Regions from separate parts of the Inquilinus sp. Marseille-Q2685 genome, predicted to be linked through region 1. Evidence: riboswitches for the same ligand, from Rfam matches in the RefSeq annotation. Region 1 holds a riboswitch; each other region holds the start of a gene.

What was found. Region 1 has a riboswitch for thiamine pyrophosphate ahead of thiB (thiamine ABC transporter substrate binding subunit). Riboswitches for the same ligand answer to the same signal wherever they lie in the genome.
Region 2: linked by a shared signal. The riboswitch ahead of thiE (thiamine phosphate synthase) and the one ahead of thiB (thiamine ABC transporter substrate binding subunit) in region 1 are both predicted to bind thiamine pyrophosphate.
Region 3: linked by a shared signal. The riboswitch ahead of thiC (phosphomethylpyrimidine synthase ThiC) and the one ahead of thiB (thiamine ABC transporter substrate binding subunit) in region 1 are both predicted to bind thiamine pyrophosphate.
Region 4: linked by a shared signal. The riboswitch ahead of thiO (glycine oxidase ThiO) and the one ahead of thiB (thiamine ABC transporter substrate binding subunit) in region 1 are both predicted to bind thiamine pyrophosphate.

What each region holds. Positions count from the first base shown of each region.
Region 1 is NZ_CAKAKL010000001.1:486,053-490,977, forward strand. Features, by position in the region: gene lepB (signal peptidase I) at 1-378, shown strand, start outside; gene LG391_RS02260 (peroxiredoxin) at 396-1,064, opposite strand; gene LG391_RS02265 (hypothetical protein) at 1,097-1,243, opposite strand; TPP riboswitch at 1,366-1,470, shown strand; gene thiB (thiamine ABC transporter substrate binding subunit) at 1,522-2,523, shown strand; gene thiP (thiamine/thiamine pyrophosphate ABC transporter permease) at 2,583-4,205, shown strand; gene thiQ (thiamine ABC transporter ATP-binding protein) at 4,186-4,911, shown strand; gene LG391_RS02285 (sodium:proton antiporter) at 4,913-4,925, opposite strand, start outside.
Region 2 is NZ_CAKAKL010000006.1:277,185-282,109, reverse strand. Features, by position in the region: gene mmsB (multiple monosaccharide ABC transporter permease) at 1-1,107, shown strand, start outside; gene thiD (bifunctional hydroxymethylpyrimidine kinase/phosphomethylpyrimidine kinase) at 1,172-1,972, opposite strand; gene thiE (thiamine phosphate synthase) at 1,969-2,640, opposite strand; TPP riboswitch at 2,699-2,794, opposite strand; gene LG391_RS25240 (VWA-like domain-containing protein) at 2,849-4,711, opposite strand; gene LG391_RS25235 (ATP-binding protein) at 4,716-4,925, opposite strand, start outside.
Region 3 is NZ_CAKAKL010000001.1:1,604,188-1,609,112, reverse strand. Features, by position in the region: gene LG391_RS07660 (23S rRNA (adenine(2030)-N(6))-methyltransferase RlmJ) at 1-286, opposite strand, end outside; gene LG391_RS07655 (class I SAM-dependent methyltransferase) at 283-1,185, opposite strand; gene LG391_RS07650 (CHAP domain-containing protein) at 1,281-1,787, opposite strand; gene LG391_RS07645 (hypothetical protein) at 1,929-2,501, opposite strand; TPP riboswitch at 2,584-2,699, shown strand; gene thiC (phosphomethylpyrimidine synthase ThiC) at 2,768-4,573, shown strand; gene LG391_RS07635 (phytanoyl-CoA dioxygenase family protein) at 4,736-4,925, shown strand, end outside.
Region 4 is NZ_CAKAKL010000006.1:140,359-145,283, reverse strand. Features, by position in the region: gene LG391_RS24600 (AMP nucleosidase) at 1-982, opposite strand, end outside; gene ftsY (signal recognition particle-docking protein FtsY) at 979-1,926, opposite strand; TPP riboswitch at 2,058-2,156, shown strand; gene thiO (glycine oxidase ThiO) at 2,147-3,349, shown strand; gene thiS (sulfur carrier protein ThiS) at 3,346-3,561, shown strand; gene LG391_RS24580 (thiazole synthase) at 3,575-4,345, shown strand; gene LG391_RS24575 (thiamine phosphate synthase) at 4,353-4,925, shown strand, end outside.

The DNA.
Region 1 (4,925 bases):
GGAGACAAGATCGCCGTGAATTCGGGACAGCTGACCCTGAACGGCATCAGAGTTGCCCGGGCTCCTCAAGGGACGATCAGAAGGCAAGTTCCCGAGCGATGGGAAACTTTGAGCGTATACTCCGAGACGCTCCCGGAGGGCCTATCTTATGAAGTCGCGGAATCCCCTACACCCGGCCGTTTCGACGAGATTCCGGAGACGGCAGTTGCAGCAGGAGCCATATATGTCTTGGGAGACAATCGCGACTATGCCGACGACAGCCGCTCTGCGCAGTTGGGGGATATCCCGCTCGATCACATCGTCGGCCGCGTCGTGTTCCGGCTGCGGCCCGATCCCAGCTGGCTGGTGCCGCCGGAGACGGTTCCCGGGCTCGGCTGAGCCCGGGAACGCGATCATCAGTCGCGCGGCTGAGCAACGGTGCGGAGATAGGGCTTGAGGGTCTTGAAGCCGGCCGGGAACTTCTGTTTCGCCTCCTCGTCCGAGACCGAGGTGACGATGATGACGTCCTCGCCGTTCTTCCAGTCGGCCGGCGTCGCCACCTTGTGCTTGGCGGTCAGCTGCAGCGAGTCGATCACCCGCAGGATCTCGTCGAAGTTGCGCCCGGTGGTCATCGGGTAGGAGATCACCAGCTTGATCTTCTTGTCCGGCCCGATGACGTAGACGTTGCGCACGGTCTGGTTGTTGACCGCGGTGCGGCCTTCCGAGGTGGTGCCGGCATCGGCCGGCAGCATGCCGTAGAGCTTGGAGACGACGAGCTCGGAATCGCCGATCACCGGGAAGTTCGGGGCGACACCTTGCGTCTCCTTGATGTCCTGGGCCCAGCTCTCATGCCGGTCGACCGGGTCGGCGCTGAGGCCGATCACCTTGACGTTGCGCTTGTCGAATTCGGGCTTCAGCTTGGCCACGGCGCCGAGCTCGGTGGTGCACACCGGGGTGAAGTCCTTGGGATGCGAGAAGAGCACGCCCCAGGACGAGCCGAGCCAGTCGTGGAAGCGGATCCGCCCCTCGGTGGTCTCGACTTCGAAATCGGGCGCGTCCTCACCAATCGCGAGCGGACCGGCCATTTTTACCTCCAATTAGCGTTAATTGCGGAATTTTACCGCGCCGTGAGATCGGTGTCATCAGGAGCATCATCTTCGACAAAAACGATCTCCGGCTCCGGCGCGGGATCGTCGATCTCCGGGAAGTCCTTGTTCAACGGCTTCATCGTCCTGAGCAGGGCCACAAGTCCGCACTCGTTCATGGGCTCCTCCCCGGCCATGCAGGAGACATGTGCCATCGGATGCCTTGCCGCAAGACCTCCAAATGGTCGCTCCAACCAAACGGGCCCGCGTTGACAGGGCGGTCGCTCGACCCGATGATGCGCGCGTCTTGCCGGGGTGCCCGAACGGGGGCTGAGAGGCGTGTCAGCGCCAACCCGACGAACCTGATCCGGGTCATGCCGGCGAAGGGAGAACGAGACGGCGCCTCAGGCATCGGCAGGTTCCCTTTCCGCCCGGCTGCGCCCCGCGGAGGAACAAGATGCGCCTGATTGCCGCCGTCCTGCTGACGGCCCTGACCTCCGCCGTCGCCGGGCCGGCCGCGGCCGAGACCCCGGTGCTCAAGGTTTACACCTATGAATCCTTCACCGCCGAATGGGGGCCGGGGCCGCAGGTGAAGAAGGCCTTCGAGGCCGAATGCGGCTGCACGGTCGAGTTCACCTCGGTCGAGGACGGCGTCGCCCTGCTGTCGCGGCTGAAGCTGGAGGGCAAGTCGACCCAGGCCGATGTCGTGCTGGGCTTCGACACCAACCTGACCGCCGAGGCGGCGGCGACCGGGCTGTTCGCGCCGCACGGCATGACGCTGGACGGTTTGTCGCTGCCGGTCGCCTGGACCGACCCGGTCTTCGTGCCCTTCGACTGGAGCTATTTCGCCTTCGTCTACGACAAGACGAAGGTGCCGAACCCGCCGAAGAGCCTGCACGACCTGGTCGAGAGCAGCGACCTTGAGCTGACCATCCAGGATCCGCGCACCAGCACGCCGGGCCTCGGCCTGCTGCTCTGGGTCAAGCAGGTCTATGGCGACAAGGCGCCGGAGGCCTGGGCGAAGCTGAAGCCGCGCATCCTCACCGTCACCCCGGGCTGGAGCGAGAGCTACGGCCTGTTCCGCAAGGGCGAGGTGCCGATGACCTTCAGCTACCTGACCTCGCCGCCCTATCACGTGATCGCCGAGAACGACGGCAATGTCGGCGCCGCGGTGTTCAGCGAGGGCAACTACCTGCAGGTCGAGGTCGCGGCCAAGCTCGCCTCCTCGAAGCATCCCGAACTGGCCGACAAATTCCTCGCCTTCATGCTGAGCCCGGCCTTCCAGGACCTGCTGCCGACGACGCAGTGGATGTACCCGGCGGTGACGCCGAAGGCCGGGCTGCCCGACGCCTACAAGGCGCTGCCGGCCCCGGCCAAGGCGCTGCTGTATCCGCCGGAGGAGGTCGCGGCCAACCGCGCCGCCTGGATCGCCGAATGGCTGCAGGCGACCAGCCGTTGAGCCAGCGTAGGTTGGATTCGCGGCACGCGAACCCAACATCCCGCGACGGCGCCGGCCTGTTGGGTTCGCCGTGGCGGACCCAACCTGCGGCGAATCGGATCGCATCGCTCCCCGGCCTCCTCGCGCTCCTCGCCATCCTGGCGCTGATCGCCACCGCGGCGACCGGCCTGATCCGCGCCGCCACCGAGTTCGACCTGCTGTCCGTCTGGGCCGATCCCTATCTCTGGTCGGTGCTGCGCTTCACGGCGCTGCAGGCCGGGCTGTCGGCGCTGATCAGCGTCGCCATCGCCATCCCGGTCGCCCGCGCCCTGTCGCGCCGCCGCTTTCCCGGCCGCACCCTGCTGCTGCGCCTGTTCGGCCTGCCGATGATCGTGCCGGCGGTGGCCGGCGCCTTCGGCATCCTGACGGTGTTCGGCCGCTCCGGCCTGCTCGCCGACCTGTTCGCGGCGCTGGGGCTGACCATCCGGCCGAACATCTACGGCCTGACCGGCATCCTGCTGGCCCACGTCTTCTTCAACATGCCCTTCGCCGTGCGCGTGCTGCTCTCGGCCTGGGGCACGATCCCGGCCGAGAGCTGGCGCCTGGCGTCGATGCTGGGGCTGCGCGGCGCCGACCTGTTCCGCCTGGTCGAATGGCCGATGCTGCGGCGCCAGCTGCCCGGCCTGACCGCCCTGATCTTCCTGCTGTGCTTCACCAGCTTCGCCGTGGTGCTGACGCTCGGCGGCGGCCCGGCCTCGGCCACCATCGAGATCGCGATCTACCAGGCGCTGCGCTTCGACTTCGACCCCGGCCGCGCCGTCGCCCTGTCGCTGCTGCAGGTCGCCCTCTGCGCGCTCCTGGTGCTGGCGGCGATGCGGCTGACCGGCCGGGTCGCCGACGAGGGCGGCGTCGGCCGGCCGGTGCTGCGCGGCGACGGCCGGACCGCGGCGGCCCGTGCGATCGATGCGACGGTGCTGGTCCTGGCCGCCGGCTTCGTGCTGCTGCCGCTGGTCGCGATCCTGGTCGAAGGCCTGGGCGGCATCGGCAAGCCGATCCTGTCCAGCCCCTCTTTGTGGCACGCCGCCGGGCGCAGCCTGGCCGTCGCCCTCGGCGCCGCCACGCTCGCCCTGGTGCTGGGCTGGGCGCTGGCGCACAGCATCGCCGTGCTGCGCATCGGCCGCCGGCGTCGGCGGCTGGCGCGGCTGTTCGAGCTGAGCGGCACCGTGGTGCTGGTGGTGCCGCCGCTGGCGCTCGGCGCCGGCCTGTTCGTCATGCTGCTCGGCACCGCCGACCTGCAGCGCTGGGCGCTGCCGATCGTCGCCATGGTCAACGCGCTGATGGCCCTGCCCTTCGTGCTGCGCCTGCTGGTCGGCGCCGCCGAGCTGGCGCAGCATCGCCACGGGCGGCTGGCCGACAGCCTGGGCCTGTCCGGCTGGGCCCGCCTTCGGCTGGTCGAATGGCCGCTGCTGCGCCGGCCCGCCGGCTTCGCCCTGGCGATCGCGGCCGGCCTGGCCTTCGGCGATCTCGGCGCCGCCGCGCTGTTCGGCGGCAACGGCAACGAGACGCTGCCGGTGCTGGTGGCGCAGCTGCTCGGCGCCTACCGCCTGCAGGAGGCGTCGACCGTCGTGCTGCTGCTGGTGCTGATGGGGCTGGCCCTGTTCGGCCTGATCGAAAGGATCTTCGGTGGCCACACGCGCGATTGAGATCGAGGGCCTGACCTATCGCTACGAGGCGATGGAGATGCGCTTCGATCTGACGGTCGAGGCCGGCGCCTTCGTCGTGCTGTTCGGGCCCAGCGGCGCCGGCAAGAGCACGCTGCTGAACCTGATCGCCGGCTTCGAGGCGCCGCTGTCCGGTTCGTTGCGGCTGCTCGGCCGCGACGCGCTGGGCCTGCCGCCGGCGGCGCGGCCGGTCACCACCCTGTTCCAGGACCACAACCTGTTCCCGCATCTCACGGCGGCGAAGAACGTGGCGCTGGGCTTGCATCCGGGCCGGCTGAGCCCGGCCGAGACGGCGCAGGTGACGGAAGCGCTGGCCCATGTCGACCTGCAAGGGCTGGAGGCGCGCCGGCCGGCCGAGCTGTCCGGCGGCGAACGCCAGCGCGTCGCCCTGGCCCGCAGCCTGGTGCGCGACCGCCCGATCCTGTTGCTGGACGAGCCCTTCGCCGCGCTGGGCCCGGCGCAGCGGCGCGAGATGGTCGGGCTGGTCGACCGGCTGCGGCGGGAGCGCGGCCTGACCGTGCTGATGGTCAGCCACCAGCTCGACGCCCTGCCCGGCATCGACGCGCAGGCCGCCTTCGTCGAGGACGGCCGCATCGCCGCCACCGGCCCGGCGACCGAGCTGCTGACCCGCCCGCCGCTGCCGGAGATCGCCGACTATCTCGGCTATGTCGGGCCTGCGGGCGAGTGACTTACGGCCCGGCG
Region 2 (4,925 bases), on a different contig from region 1:
TTCCAGGTCGCGACCGACGGCCGGCTGTTCACGCCGCTGAACCTCAGCAACCTGATCCAGCAGAACGCCTATGTCATCGTGCTGGCCTTCGGCATGCTGCTGGTGATCGTCAGCGGCCATATCGATCTGTCGGTCGGGTCGGTCGCGGGCTTCGTCGGCGCGGTCGGCGGCGCGCTGATGGTGTGGCAGGGCGTCGACCCCTGGCTCTCGGCCATCGCCTGCCTGGCGCTGGGCGCCGCGATCGGCTCGGTCCAGGGCTATTTCATCGCCTATCGCAAGATCCCGTCCTTCATCGTCACCCTGGCGGGCATGCTGGCCTTCCGCGGCCTCTGCATCATGGTGCTGGCCGGCGAGCGTGCCGGGCCGGTGCCCGCCGACTTCCAGAAGATGTCCTCGGGCTTCATCGCCGAGCTGTTCGGCTCGATGCCGGAGCTGTTCTCGGGCAACGGCAAGGTCTGGATCACGACGCTGCTGATCAGCCTGGCCGTGCCGCTGATCCTGGTCTGGTTCAACGTCAAGAAGCGGCGCAACGAGATCCAGCACGGGGTGGAGCAGGAGCCGCTGCTGTTCTTCGTGATCAAGAACGTGGCGACTCTGGTGGCGCTGGCCGGGCTCGGCTACCTGCTGGCCACCTATAACGGCCTGCCCAACATCCTGATCCTGATGGGCGTGCTGGTCGTGCTCTACGCCTTCGTCACCACCCGCACCACGCTCGGCCGCCGCATCTACGCGGTCGGCGGCAACGAGAAGGCGGCCAAGCTGTCCGGCATCAACACCGAGAAGCTGGTGTTCCTGACCTTCGTCAACATGGGGGTACTGGCGGCGCTGGCCGGGCTGATCACCACGGCGCGCCTGACCTCGGCGACGCCGCAGGCCGGCAACCAGTACGAGCTCGACGCCATCGCCGCCTGCTTCATCGGCGGCGCCTCGGCCTCGGGCGGCGTCGGCAAGATTACCGGCGTGGGGATCGGCGCCTTCATCATGGGCGTGATGAACAACGGCATGTCGATCCTCGGCCTCGGCATCGACCTGCAGATGGTGATCAAGGGCCTGGTTCTGCTCGCCGCCGTCGCCTTCGACGTCTACAACAAGAACAAGGTCGGCTGAGCACAACGCTGCTCCAGTCCGAAGGCGGGCGTCCGGTGTCCGGCGCCCGCCTTTTCTGTTCCAGTCACCCCCACCAGCGGTGGAAATGGTGCAGGGGCCCGTGGCCGCCGCCGACCGACAGGCGGTCGGCCGCGGCCAGCGCTCCGGTCAGGTAGTCCTTCGCCTCGCGCACCGCCGTCTCCAGGTTCGGCCGCTGCGGCAGCAGGGCCGCGATGGCCGAGGACAGGGTGCAGCCGGTGCCGTGGGTGTTGCGGGTGGCGATCCGCGGCGCCGCGAGCGTCAGCGACCCGGCTGCACTCAGCAGCAGATCCGGGCTCTCCGCCTCCTCCAGATGGCCGCCCTTCAGCAGCACGGCCCGGGGCCCCAGCGCCAGCAGCGCCGCGGCGATTTCCGGCATCTCGTCCCGGCTCTCGGCCGGCGCGCGGCCCAGCAGGTCGGCGGCCTCCGGCAGGTTCGGGGTGATGACGGTCGCGAGCGGCAGCAGCTCCTCGCGCAGCGCCGCCACGGCATCCGTGTCCAGCAGCCGGTCGCCGCTCTTCGCCACCATCACCGGGTCGACCACCACCTGGGTCAGCCCGTGCCGGCGCAGCGCCTCGGCCACGGCGCGCACGATCTCGCCGGTCGCCAGCATGCCGATCTTGACCGCGTCGATCCGGACATCGGCCAGCAGGCAGTCGATCTGCTTCGCGACGAAGGCCGGCGGCACCAGCTCCACCGCCTGCACCCCGCGGGTGTTCTGGGCGACCAGGGCGGTGATCACGGCACAGCCATAGGCGCCGAGGGCCGAGAAGGCCTTCAGGTCCGCCTGGATGCCGGCGCCGCCCGAGGGATCGGTGCCCGCGATGGTCAGCACGTTGGGGATCATCGCGGCCTCCGCCCTTCGGCCACCGCCGCGGCGATCGCCCGGGCCGCCGCCTCGGGGGCGGGCGCGGCGCAGATGGCCGAGACCACGGCGACGCCGTCGGCCCCGGCCGCGATCACGTCCGCGGTCCGGGCCGCGTCGATGCCGCCGATGCCGACGGCCGGCAGCGGCACCAGCCGGCGCAGCGCCCGGAAGCCGTCGACCCCGATCGGCGGCCGCGCGCCCACCTTGGTGGTGGTCGCGAAGACCGGGCCGATGCCGGCGTAGTCGGCGACGGCCGGATCCACCGCCCGCGCCTCGGCCGCGTCATGCACGGTGACGCCGACGATGCGGCCGGGGCCTAGGAGGCGCCGCGCCGTCGCCGCCGGCATGTCGCGGTCGCCGAGATGGACGCCGTCCGCGCCCACCGCCAGGGCCACGTCGACCCGGTCGTTGATCACCAGGGGCACGCCATGCGGCGCCAGCACCGCCTGCAGCGCCCCGGCCGCGGCGATCAGCGCCCGGGTGGTGGCGTCGGGGTCGCGCATCTGCACGATGGTGACACCGCCCCGCGCCGCCGCCGCGGCCACTTCGGCCACGCCGCGCGGCCCGCTCAGCCGCGTGTCGGTGACGAGATAGACCGACAGGTCGAAGCACCGCCTCGGTTCCGTTGCCTCTGCAGCCGCAGCCATTCCGCTCCTCCTCCGGCGAAGGGCGGTCGGCGATCGATCCTCAGGGATCGGGGCCCGGGCGGGCATCGCGTGACGGCTCCCTTCGCTGGCATGACCCAGATCAGGTTCGACGGGTATGATCTCAGCCCGTTTCCGGGCACCCCGTGTCACTTCCGCGCCCAGGCTCGCAGGCCGGGGCGGCCGGTGTCAAGCGCACCGGCCGGGCGGTTCACTCCGGCCGCTCGAAGTGGAATTGCGGCGCCGCGGTGCGGAAGGGCAGGCGGGCGCCCTCCGGCATCAGGAAGGCGTGCTCCCGCCGGATCGACAGCACGTCGCAGGCGCCGTCGGTGATGACCAGGATCGGCGCGTCGCGCGGGGAGCCGGCGTCGCCCTCCCGCCGGGCGATGGCCGGCTGCAGCACCGTGCCGCCGCGGCCGCGGACCTCCACCCGCTGCAGCAGCGTCTCCGGCGGCAGGAAGCCCATGTCGTGGACCCCGGCGTCGCATTGCACGACGCGCACCAGCGGCACCTCGCGGCTGATGGCGTAGCTGGCGATGGCCCCCAGCGCCCGGGCCAGCAGCCGCGGCGGCATCGAGCCCGAGGTGTCCAGCACAGCGCCGAAGGTGCGGGCGGCCAGCCGTTCCTCCGGGCGCAGCCAGACCGGCCGCGGGATGTCGGGCGTGGCCGCCTGCCGCCGGCTGGCCCGGGCGAAGCTGCGCCGGCTGTCCAGCGGCGGGAAGAAGGTGTCCAGCCAGTGGCCCAGCCGGACGTCCCAGGGGATCGGCGGGTGCTGGATCGCGCGGATCTCTTCGACCAGCTCGCCGGGCAGATCGCCGCGTCCGGTGCCGGCCAGGTGCAGGTCCAGTCCCTCGGCCAGCGCGCGGCGATAGAAGGCGTCGAGGTCGGTGCCCGGCCCGGTCCACCAGGCCGGCGGGCGGTTCCCCAGCATGTCGACCTTGCCCTTGCCACGCAGGGTGCGGGCCTTGTTCAGCCGCCGGATCAGCCGCAAGTCGCGGGTGATCCGGTCGTAGATCGCCTCGGCTGATTCGCGTTCGAAGCCCAGTTCCGGGTCCAGCAGCAGGGTGTCGAAAGGCACCTCGCCGACGCCCATCTCGACCAGCCAGCCATTGATCACGTAGTCGCAGGCGACGTTCCACAGGAAAGGATCGCGGCCCTGGCGGCGCGGCTCGTGCCGCAGCCCGACATGCAGCAGCTCATGCGCCATGACGAATTTCAGCCCCTCATAGGTCCAGGGCAGCTTCGGGTTCAGGTAGATCCGCCGCAGCTCGGTGTCGACGGCGGCGACGGCGATGTCCAGCTGCCGGCACAGCGCCTCGTCCTCGACGATTTCGAAGGTCGCCGCCAGCGCGGCCAGCAGCGGATAGCCGGCGATGAACCAGGCGCGGGCGCGCTCGGCCGGCGAATTCGGGTTGCGCTTCGGCCCGGCCAGGCCGCGCGCGGCGGTGCCGGCCGCCTCGATCGCGTCGGCGACGCTGCGGCGGATGGCGGTGGCCAGCCCCTCCTCCCGGTTCCGCCGCAACGCCGGCGTCAGCGGCGGGGCGTCGGCGGCGATGATCCAGCCGGGCTCTCCCGCGCCGGCGATGCCCAGCCGCGGCTGCGCCGCCAGCGCGGCCGGATTCTCGGCCAGCCAGCGCGCCAGCTCCGCCACGTCGCGGCCCGGCGGCTGCGCCGGCCAGGGCAGGCTCTCGGGGCGGCGGCCGATGCCCAGCGGGCGCAGGAACTCGGCCGCGACCAGCCCGCAGGCGGTTCGCCAAGCCTCGTCCGGGCGGGCCGGATCGACATGGTTCAGGTGCTCGTGCAGCAGCGCCTGGGCCAGGACATGGGCCCATTCGGCCGGATCGGCCCGGCGCCAGACATTGGCCTCGATCGTCAGCAGCGGCTTGCCGCTGGGGCGGTGGCGCGACAGGGCCAGCCGGACGAAGCCGTCGGGCGGGAAGGGGCGGGACGGGCGCGCCGGCCGCCACTCCGACCCGTCGACCAGCCAGGCGAACAGCGGATGGTCGCCCAGCAGGGCGCAGCCGGCGGCGATGGCGCGCAGGTTCTCCTTCGGCGGCTCCCGCGTCCTGGCCATGGCGTCAGCCCGCCCGCTGCGCCGCCAGCCGCGGCAGGGCGCGCGCCAGCTCGATCGTGTACCAGGCCGGCAGGGCGGCGCCGCTCTCGGTCTCGGTCACCACCAGCTGCGCCAGCTCGGTCGAGATCCGCGCCAGGGTCACGATCAGCTCCTTCGCGCGGTTGGCCAGCTGCCGCGCCTCACGGCCGGCGGCGGCCTCGTCTTCCGGCAGCTC
Region 3 (4,925 bases), 1.1 Mb from region 1:
GATAGATCTCCAGCCGGCCGGAGGGATTGAACGCGCGGACCAGATCGAGATAGCGGGCGACCGCGGCCGGGGCCGCGGTCTCGCGCTCGATCCGGGCGATGCCGTCGACATATTCGCCGGTCTTCGACGCCTCGGCGGCCAGGGCGTAGCGGCCGACGCCGGCATGCAGGTCCAGCGCGGAAAAGGGCTTGGCCTTGCCGCGCAGTGCCTCCAGCAGCGCCACCAGCACCACATGCTTCAGGACGTCGGCCTGGTTGCCGGCGTGGAAGGCGTGGCGATAGTTCATGCCGCCCGCAGCACCGCGACCCAGCCGGGCAGCGGCACCTTGTTCTCGGTGCGGGTCCAGGCGGACTCGATCTCGGCCGTGGCGAAGCCGGCCTGCGCCGCGGCGGTCCGCAGATAGGCGGCGGAATGCTGGTAACGATGATGGTCGCCCAGGCGCCAGCCCTCGCCGTCCTCCTGCGCCTCCAGTGTCAGGGCGAACAGGCCGCCCGACCGCAGCACCCGCCGGGTGGCGGCGAGCAGCGGCGCGAGATCGCCGATATAGACCGCGACATCGGCCGCGAGCGCCAGGTCGTACCGCCCCGGCCACTCCGCCAGGGTGGCGACGATCTCGCCCGGCTCCAGCCGGTCATACAGCCGGCGCGCCATCGCCTGCAGGATCATGCCGGGCGACAGGTCGATGCCGTCCAGCCGGCGGCGGCGGTCGGCGAAGGCGATGCCGGCCAGGCCGGTGCCGCAGCCGAGGTCGAGGATGTCGAGGCTGCCCTCCGGCACGGCCCGGTCGACAGCCTGGCGCAGCAGCTCCGGTCCGCGGTAGCGCAGGGCCTGGACCAGCGCCGTGTCGAAGCGCGGGGCGTACTGGTCGAACAGGGTGCGGACATGCGCCTCCGGCAGCTGTGCCGGCACCGGGGCGGCGCCGATCAGCGCCAGCCGGACGGCGGCGCCCATCCGGTCGTCCGGATCCAGCTCCAGCGCCGCGCGATAGGCCGCGGCCGCGTCGCCGCCCGCCGCCTCCAGCGCCTGGCCTAGCGCGTAATGGATCTCGACGTCGCCGGGGTCGATCTCGACCGCGGCGCGGATGGCGTCGGCGGCCTCGGCCGGCTGGCCGTCGGCGAGCAGGGCAAGGCCGATCTCCAGGCGCCGGCGGGCCCGTGGATCCGGGATGGGAAGGGGCAGGGTCATGGGATGAAACGTCCGAAGCGCCGCGGCCGTGCCGCAGTCGCGCGCGGGCTTATAGCCGAAGCGCCTTGCGGTCGTCGAGAGGCTCGCGATCGGCCTCAGGCATTCGTGGGATAGACGAAGCCGTCCGCCTCGTAGATGCCGCCATAGGCGCCGGTGTCGGGGTTCCAGAACCGGACCGCGGTCCAGTCGTTGTCGCTGGAGACGTCGATCACCGATTGCTCGCGGTAGATCCGGCGCCGGGTCGGGCCGTCATTGCCCCAGTTGGTGTGCGACACGGTGATCTCGCGCGAATTGCGCACCGCCACCACCACCGAGATGTGGCCGGAGCTCAGCCGGTCCGACCGTCCCAGCACCAGCACGGCGCCGGAGCGCGGTTCGCTGCCCTTGCCGTAGACGCCGTCGGCCTGGTCCCACCAGGTCCAGGCGTCGCCCCGGATCTGGATGCCGGAGACGGCGCGGGCATAGGGCACGCATTCCTCCGGCGCGTTGGCGGTGACGTAGCGGGCGACTCCGCTGCCGGTCGGGTTGCGCACGATCTCGCGCCCCCCGCCACAGGCGGTCAGGGCCAGCGCGATCGACAGCACCCAGGCATGTCGCAGCATCTGCCTCCTCGCCCAATAAATCAGGAAATCACCCCAATTTGTTGGAATGTAGGTATTTTTAGGATTCTGGTCAAGATCGAGACGAGACGGCTTTCCCTGTCTTTGCCGTCGATGCCGGGCCGTTGCGGCCAGCTCGGAGCGTCAGAGCTTGTAGACGTCAAACGGGAGGGCCTGGAACGAGGCTTGAAGAGAGCACAGCGTATCTTCATGTCCTCGGAAGAGAGCGACGGGTTTGATGGTCCGGCCTTCCTTGAAGATCGAGACCGAACGCGTGTAGGCCATGCCGCCATGCTCGAGCCAGACGTACCAGACCTTTCGCGGAGGCAGGCTCGGGTGGGACCGGGTCTCTACGGAAAAGCCGCGGATGAAGCGGCGCCAAGCCAGCGGCTTTCCGGGTTCGACGGAATCGGTGAGCTGCCATTTGGCGTCCCGCGGCGCGATGATGTCCGGCAGCTCCGCACGCAGGCGATCTGCTGGCTCCCCGGGTTCGAGCGCCGCCGCGATGCTGCGCCAGATCGGCTCGGGCATGGCCTCCAGCGAGTCGAACCGCCGGACCTTGGCCCCGTCGTCCTGCGGCGGGCAGCCCACCTCCGGGCTTTGGTAGGAGGGGCCGGCCCGGGCCGGCGACACGGCCAGTACGGCAAGGATCGCGACTGCAAGGCCACCCCGCAAAGACATCCCCACCTGAACCCCAGCTTTGTCCGGGCCGATCATGGCATGAGGGCCGGACGTGGCCAATGGACCGCCCCGGCACACGGCCCGGCTTGACATCCCCTCCCCGGGCGCGCTCTGATCGGGGCGTTCCGAGGGGAGCTCCGGTAGGGAGCTGAGACACCACACCATTCGCGACGTGGGAACCCTTCGAACCTGATCCGGGTCGTGCCGGCGTAGGGAATGGAACCACATGCGCGCTCAGCCGCTCTCTTTCCAGCTTTCCGTCCTTGGCACGCCCTCAATCCGTCCGATCGAGGAGGCCGTGGATGCCCAAGGACGCCATCCCCACAACCGTCACCACCGGCCCGCTGCCGGCGTCGCGCAAGGTCCATGTTCCCGGTGAGCGCCACCCCGACCTGCGCGTCGCCATGCGCGAGATCGTGCTGTCGCCCGAATCCGGCGAGCCGCCGCTGCGCGTCTACGACGCCTCCGGCCCCTACACCGACCCGGCGGCGCTGATCGACATCGGCACCGGCCTGCCCGCGCTGCGGGCTGGCTGGATCGCCGCCCGCGGCGATGTCGAGGCCTATGACGGCCGCACCGTGCGGCCGGAGGATGACGGCCGCCGCCCCGGCGAGGCGGCGAACCTGTTCGAGTTCCCGCGCGGCGACCGGCGCCCCCTGCGGGCCCGCGGCGGCACCGCGGTGACGCAGATGGCCTATGCCCGCGCCGGCATCGTGACGCCGGAGATGGAGTATGTCGCGATCCGCGAGAATCTCGGCCGCGAGCGGGCTAGGGAGCAGGCGGCCCGCGACGGTGAGAGCTTCGGCGCCGCGATCCCGGACTATGTCACGCCGGAATTCGTGCGCGACGAGGTGGCACGGGGCCGGGCGATCATCCCGTCCAACATCAACCATCCGGAATCCGAGCCGATGGCGATCGGCCGCAACTTCCTGGTGAAGATCAACGCCAATATCGGCAACTCGGCCGTCACCTCCTCGATCGCGGAGGAGGTGGAGAAGATGGTGTGGGCGATCCGCTGGGGCGCCGACACGGTGATGGACCTGTCGACCGGCCGCAACATTCACACAACCCGCGAATGGATCCTGCGCAATTCCCCCGTGCCGATCGGCACGGTGCCGATCTACCAGGCGCTGGAGAAGGTCGGCGGCGTGGCCGAGGACCTGACCTGGGAGATCTTCCGCGACACGCTGATCGAGCAGGCGGAGCAGGGGGTGGACTACTTCACCATCCATGCCGGCGTGCGGCTGCCCTATATCCCGCTGACGGCGAAGCGGGTGACCGGCATCGTCAGCCGCGGCGGCTCGATCATGGCGAAGTGGTGCCTGGCGCATCACCGCGAGAGCTTCCTCTACACCCATTTCCGCGAGATCTGCGCGATCATGCGGGCCTATGACGTGGCCTTCTCGCTGGGCGACGGGCTCCGCCCCGGCTCGATCGCCGACGCCAACGACGCCGCCCAGTTCGCCGAGCTGGAGACGCTGGGCGAGCTGACCAAGGTGGCGTGGGAGCACGACGTCCAGGTCATGATCGAAGGCCCCGGCCACGTGCCGATGCACAAGATCAAGGCGAACATGGACAAGCAGCTGGCAGCCTGCGGCGAGGCGCCGTTCTACACGCTCGGGCCCCTCACCACCGACATCGCGCCGGGCTACGACCACATCACCTCGGGCATCGGCGCCGCGATGATCGGCTGGTTCGGCACCGCCATGCTCTGCTACGTCACGCCGAAGGAGCATCTCGGCCTGCCGGACCGCGACGACGTGAAGACCGGCGTCGTCACCTACAAGATCGCGGCCCATGCCGCCGACCTGGCCAAGGGCCATCCGGCGGCGCAGCTGCGCGACGACGCCCTGTCCCGCGCCCGGTTCGAGTTCCGCTGGCGCGACCAGTTCCACCTGTCGCTCGACCCGGACACGGCGCTCGCCTACCACGACGAGACGCTGCCGGCGGAAGGTGCAAAGACGGCGCATTTCTGCTCGATGTGCGGGCCGAAATTCTGCTCGATGAAGATCACACAGGAGATCCGTGCCTCGGCCGAGGCGGGGATGGAGGAGATGGCGGCGCGGTTCCGCGATGGCGGCGGGGAGATCTACCGCGCCGCCGAGTGACCGCTGCCGGCGGTCCGCACCGAGATGAAAATCATTCTTGGTGCGCGCCGAGACCGCCGGTATAGGACTCGCAGCGGAATTTGACCGCTGGCGGCCCGGGGCGGGCGTTCCGTCCCGGGCCGCCGTCGACGGCGTGACGGCGCTCGGCGCGGGGAGATTTTGATGGCAGCCCTTTCCGAACACGCGGCCAAGGCCGGCCGGATGACCCGGTTCCTGGTGCAGCGCCGGTTCCAGCGCGTCGCGTGGCGGGACTGGGTGGCCGATCGGATCGCCGGCCGGATCGGGCGCGGTCCGGTCGCCGGGTCGGCGGAGGGCCAGGGGGCCGCCGCGGCCCTGACCGGCGACGGCTTCG
Region 4 (4,925 bases), on a different contig from region 1:
CGCGGACATAGCCGTGGGCCAGGACGTAGTCGCCCAGCTTCTGGGTGTTCCTGAGGCCGGCGCAATGGCCCAGCATGATCCAGGCATGCGGCCGCAGCACCGCGATGTGGTCGGTGATGGTCTTGGCGTTGGACGGGCCGACGCCGATGTTGACCATGGTGATGCCGGAATGGTCCGGCCGGGTCAGGTGGTAGGCCGGCATCTGCGGCAGCCGCGCCGCCGGGGTGCCGCGGGCCCGCCCGCCGGGCATGGTGACGCGGTCGCCCGGCTCGATGAAGGCGTCGTAGCCGCCACCGTCACCCTGCATCAGCTCATAAGCGATGCGGATGAACTCGTCGATGTAGAATTGGTAGTTCGTGAACAGGACGAAGTTCTGGAAGTGCTCGCAGCCGGTGGCGGTGTAGTGCTTCAGCCGGAACAGCGAATAATCCGCCCGCGGCGCCGTGAACAGGGCCAGCGGGTGCGGCTCGTCCGGCGGGATCACGGCAGTGCCGTTGACGATGCTGTCGTCCATCATCGCCAGGTCCGGCAGGTCGAACACCGCCCGCATGTGCAGCATGCGCTCGCGGGTCAGGTCGCCCTCGACATGCATGCCGTCGGGGAAGGCGAAATGGATCGGGATCGGCGTGTCGCTGACCCCGACCTCGACCGGGACGTGGTGATTGTGGATCAGCTGGCCGATCTGCTCGGTCAGGTAGCGGTGGAACAGCGACGGCCGGGTGATGGTGGTGGAGAAGGTGCCCGGCCGGTCGACGAAGCCGTAGGACAGGCGCGTGTCGGCCCGGCTGAAATCCTCCACCCGGACCGTGAGGTAGGGATAGCAGGCGCGCACCCGCCTCGCCGGCTCCTCGCCGCGGGAATAGGCGCGGAAGGCGTCACGCAGCAGGCCGGTGTTGGCGTCGTAGATCGCGTGCAGCCGGGCCACCGCCTCGGCCGCGTCGCGGAACTGCTCGGGGGCGAAGGTCTGGGCGGTCTTGCTCATGCCTCGACTCCCATCAGCGACCGGCCGAACTGGTCGGCGTCGAAGGGTCGCAGGTCGTCGATGCTCTCGCCGACGCCGATCGCGTGCACCGGCAGGCCGAAGCGCTCGGCCAGCGCCACCAGAACGCCGCCGCGGGCGCTGCCGTCCAGCTTGGTCAGGATCAGGCCGGTGACCGAGACCATGTCGCGGAACACCTCGACCTGGCTGTGCGCGTTCTGGCCGGTGGTGGCGTCCAGCACCAGCAGCACGTCGTGCGGCGCCTCGGGGTCGATCTTCTTCAGCACGCGGACGATCTTGGCCAGCTCGGCCATCAGATTGTCCTTGTTCTGCAGCCGGCCGGCGGTGTCGATCAGCAGCACGTCGCGGCCCTCGGCCCGGGCCCGGGTCAGCGCGTCGAAGGCCAGGCCGGCGGCGTCGGCGCCGGGATTGGCCGTGACCACCGGGCAGCCGGAGCGCTCGCCCCAGACCTGCAGCTGATGCACCGCGGCGGCGCGGAAGGTGTCGCCGGCCGCGATCATCACGGAGCGGCCTTCCTCCCGCCACTGCTTGGCCAGCTTGCCGATGGTCGTGGTCTTGCCGGTGCCGTTCACCCCGACCACCAGTACCACCTGCGGCTTCCGGCCGGGCGAAAGGGTCAGGGGCCTGGCCACCGGGCGCAGGATCTGCGCCACATGGTCGGCCAAGGCGCGCCGGACCTCGTCGCCCGACACCTCCTTGCCGAAGCGGGTCCGGGCCAGCTCGGCGGTCAGCTTGGCGGCGGTGGCCGGGCCCAGATCGGCCTGGATCAGCAGCTCCTCCAGCTCCTCCAGCGTCGCATCGTCCAGCTTGCGCTTGGTGAAGATGCTGGTGATGCCTTCGGTCAGCTTGGCGGAGGAGCGCGAGAGCCCCTCCTTCAGTCGGGTGAACCACCCTTTTTTTGGCGCCCCTGCGCCGTTATCGGTCATCGGGTCTGTCATGCGCGCTTCTTAACACGCCGTGTGTGACCTCCGTAAGTCGGCCGGGCGCGGGGCAGGGGTGCCCTGGGGCGGGTCACAAAAAAGGGGTTGCAACCCGCCCGCCTCCGGGACTGAAATGGCGGCATCGGCTGGGGTGCCCGTCGTCATGGCGGGCTGAGATCATACCCATCGAACCTGACCTGGATCATGCCAGCGGAGGGAGCCTGAGATGACCGGCATTCCGATTCCGTCCCTTTTGCAGGCCGACTCCGTCGGCCCGACGCCTTTGCGCGGCGCAAGACCGCGCGTCGCCGTCATCGGCGCCGGGGTCAACGGCCTGGCCATCGGCTGGCGCCTGGCCCGCGCCGGCTGCCCCGTCGACGTCTATGACCGCGGGCCGGTCGGACGCGAGGCCAGCTGGGCCGCCGCCGGCATGCTCGCCGCCGGGCTCGAGGCCGAGCCGGGGGAGGAGGCGCTGTTCGGCTTGTGCCGCCGCGCCCAGGAGCTCTGGCCCGGCTTCGCCCGGGAGGTCGAGGCCGCGTCGGCCCGGCCCGTGGGCTATCGCGACGAGGGCACGCTGGCCGTGGCCCTGACCCGCGACGACGCGGCGGAGCTGCGCTTCTCCGCCGATTACCAGGCGAAGCTCGGGGTCGAGCTGAACTGGCTGACCGGCGCCGAGCTGCTGCGGCGCGAGCCGATGCTGCGGCCCGGCCTCGCCGCCGCGGTGCACAGCCCGGCCGACCATCAGGTCGACAACCGGTGGCTGGTCCCGGCCCTGGCCGAGGCGCTGCGCCGCGCCGGCGGCGGGCTGCACGACCATGCGGCGGTCGAGTCCGTCATCCTGGACCACGGCCGCGCCGGCGGCGTGGTGGTGGCCGGCGAGGTGCTTTCGGCCGATGCCGTGGTGCTGGCCGCCGGCGCCTGGTCGGGCGGCATCCCGGGGATCCCGCGTGAGGCGCTGCCGCCGGTGCGGCCGGTGAAGGGCCAGATGCTGGCGCTGCAGATGGACCCGGCGGCGCCGCTGCTGCGCCATGTGCTGTGGGCCGGCAAGGCCTATCTGGTGCCGCGGCTGGACGGCCGGCTGATCGTCGGCGCCACGGTGGAGGAGCGCGGCTTCGACACCACCGTCACCGCCGGCGGCATGCTGTCGCTGCTCGACGCCGCCTGGCGGGCCCTGCCGGGGATCGAGGAGCTGCCGCTGATCGAGAGCTGGGCCGGGCTGCGCCCCGGCAGCCGCGACGACGCGCCGGTGCTCGGCCCCTCGGCGATCGAGGGGCTGGTCTTCGCCACCGGCCATCACCGCAACGGCATCCTGTTGCTGCCGGCGACGGTCGAGGCGGTGGCCGGCACCATCCTCGACGGCCGCCTGCCGGAGGCGGCGGAGCCGTTCCGGATCGACCGCTTCACCCGGATCGCGGAGGCGGCGCAATGAGCGTGCCAGGGACCGTCAATGTGAACGGAGAGGCGGAGGCCGTGGCCGGGCTCAGCGTGCTCGACCTGCTGCTGGCCAAGGGCATCGACCCGGCGGCGCGCGGCACCGCCGTGGCACTCAACGACGCCGTGCTGCCGCGCGCCCGCTGGCCGGAGCATCGCCTGGCGGCCGGCGACCGGGTCGAGATCGTCCGCCCGTTCCAGGGCGGCTGAGGAGAGTACCGAGATGCAGGACCCCTTCATCATCGCCGGCGTGGCGCTGCGCTCGCGCCTGTTCATCGGCACCGCCGGCTATCCGAACCGCCAGGTGATGCTCGATTCGATCGAGGCCTCGGGGGCCGAGGTCGTCACCGCCTCGATCCGCCGGATCAGCCTGGAAGGCTATGCCGAGAGCCTGGTCGACCTGGTCGGCGACCGCTGGCGCCTCTTGCCCAACACCGCCGGCTGCATGACCAAGCGGGATGCGATCCTGACGGCGCAGCTGGCGCGCGAGGCGCTGGGCACCAATTGGCTGAAGCTGGAACTGATCGGCGACCGCGAGACCCAGTACCCGGACGTCGCCCAGCTGGTCGAGGCGGCGGAGGAGCTGGTGCGCGACGGCTTCGTGGTGCTGCCCTACTGCAACGACGACCTCGTCACCTGCATGCGCCTGGCCGATGCCGGCTGCGCCGCGGTGATGCCGCTCGGCTCGCCGATCGGCTCCGGCCTCGGCATCTCCAACCCGCATGCGATCGAGATGATCTGCAGCCGGATCCAGGTGCCGGTGGTGCTGGATGCCGGCATCGGCACCGCCTCGGACGCGGCGCTGGCGATGGAGCTCGGCTGCTCCGCCGTGCTGCTGTCGACCGCCGTGGCGAAGGCGCGCGACCCGGTGCGCATGGCCCGGGCCATGGCCGCGGGGGTCGAAGGCGGGCGGCTGGCCTCTCTGGCCGGCCGGATCCCGAAGCGCCGCCTGGCCGACCCCTCCAGCCCGCAGCTCGGCCTGATCGGGACGTGATGGGCTCATGACCGGGCTGCCGTCGCCGCCGCTGCTGCTGATCACCGATCGGCGCCAGGCGGCACGGCCGCTGGCCGGCGTGGTGGCGGATGCGCTGGTCGCCGGCTGCCGCTGGGTCAGCCTGCGCGAGAAGGACCTGTCGGCGACAGAGCGCTTCGCCCTGCTGCATCGGCTGCGGGCCCTGGCCCGGCCGGTCGGCGCAGTCGTGACCGTCCATGCCGATCCCGACGCGGCCGCCGAGGCCGACGGGCTGCACCTCGCCGCCGGCGGCGACCCCGCCGCGGCCCGGCGGCGGCTCGGTCCCTCCGCCCTGATCGGCGCCTCCTGCCATTCGGGCGACGAGGTCGACGCCGCGGTCGCGGCCGGGGCCGACTACGTCACCCTCGGACCCCTGGCGCCGACCGCGAGCAAGCCGGGTTACGAACCCATCCTGTCCCTGGCGGAAGCCGGCGTCGTCGCGCGCCGCCATCCCGGCCGGGTGATCGCCCTCGGCGGGGTCGAGCCAGGGCTGGTGCCGGGGCTCATGGCCGTCGGCTTCGCCGGAGTCGCGGTGATGGGCGGGGTGATGCGGGCGGGTGAT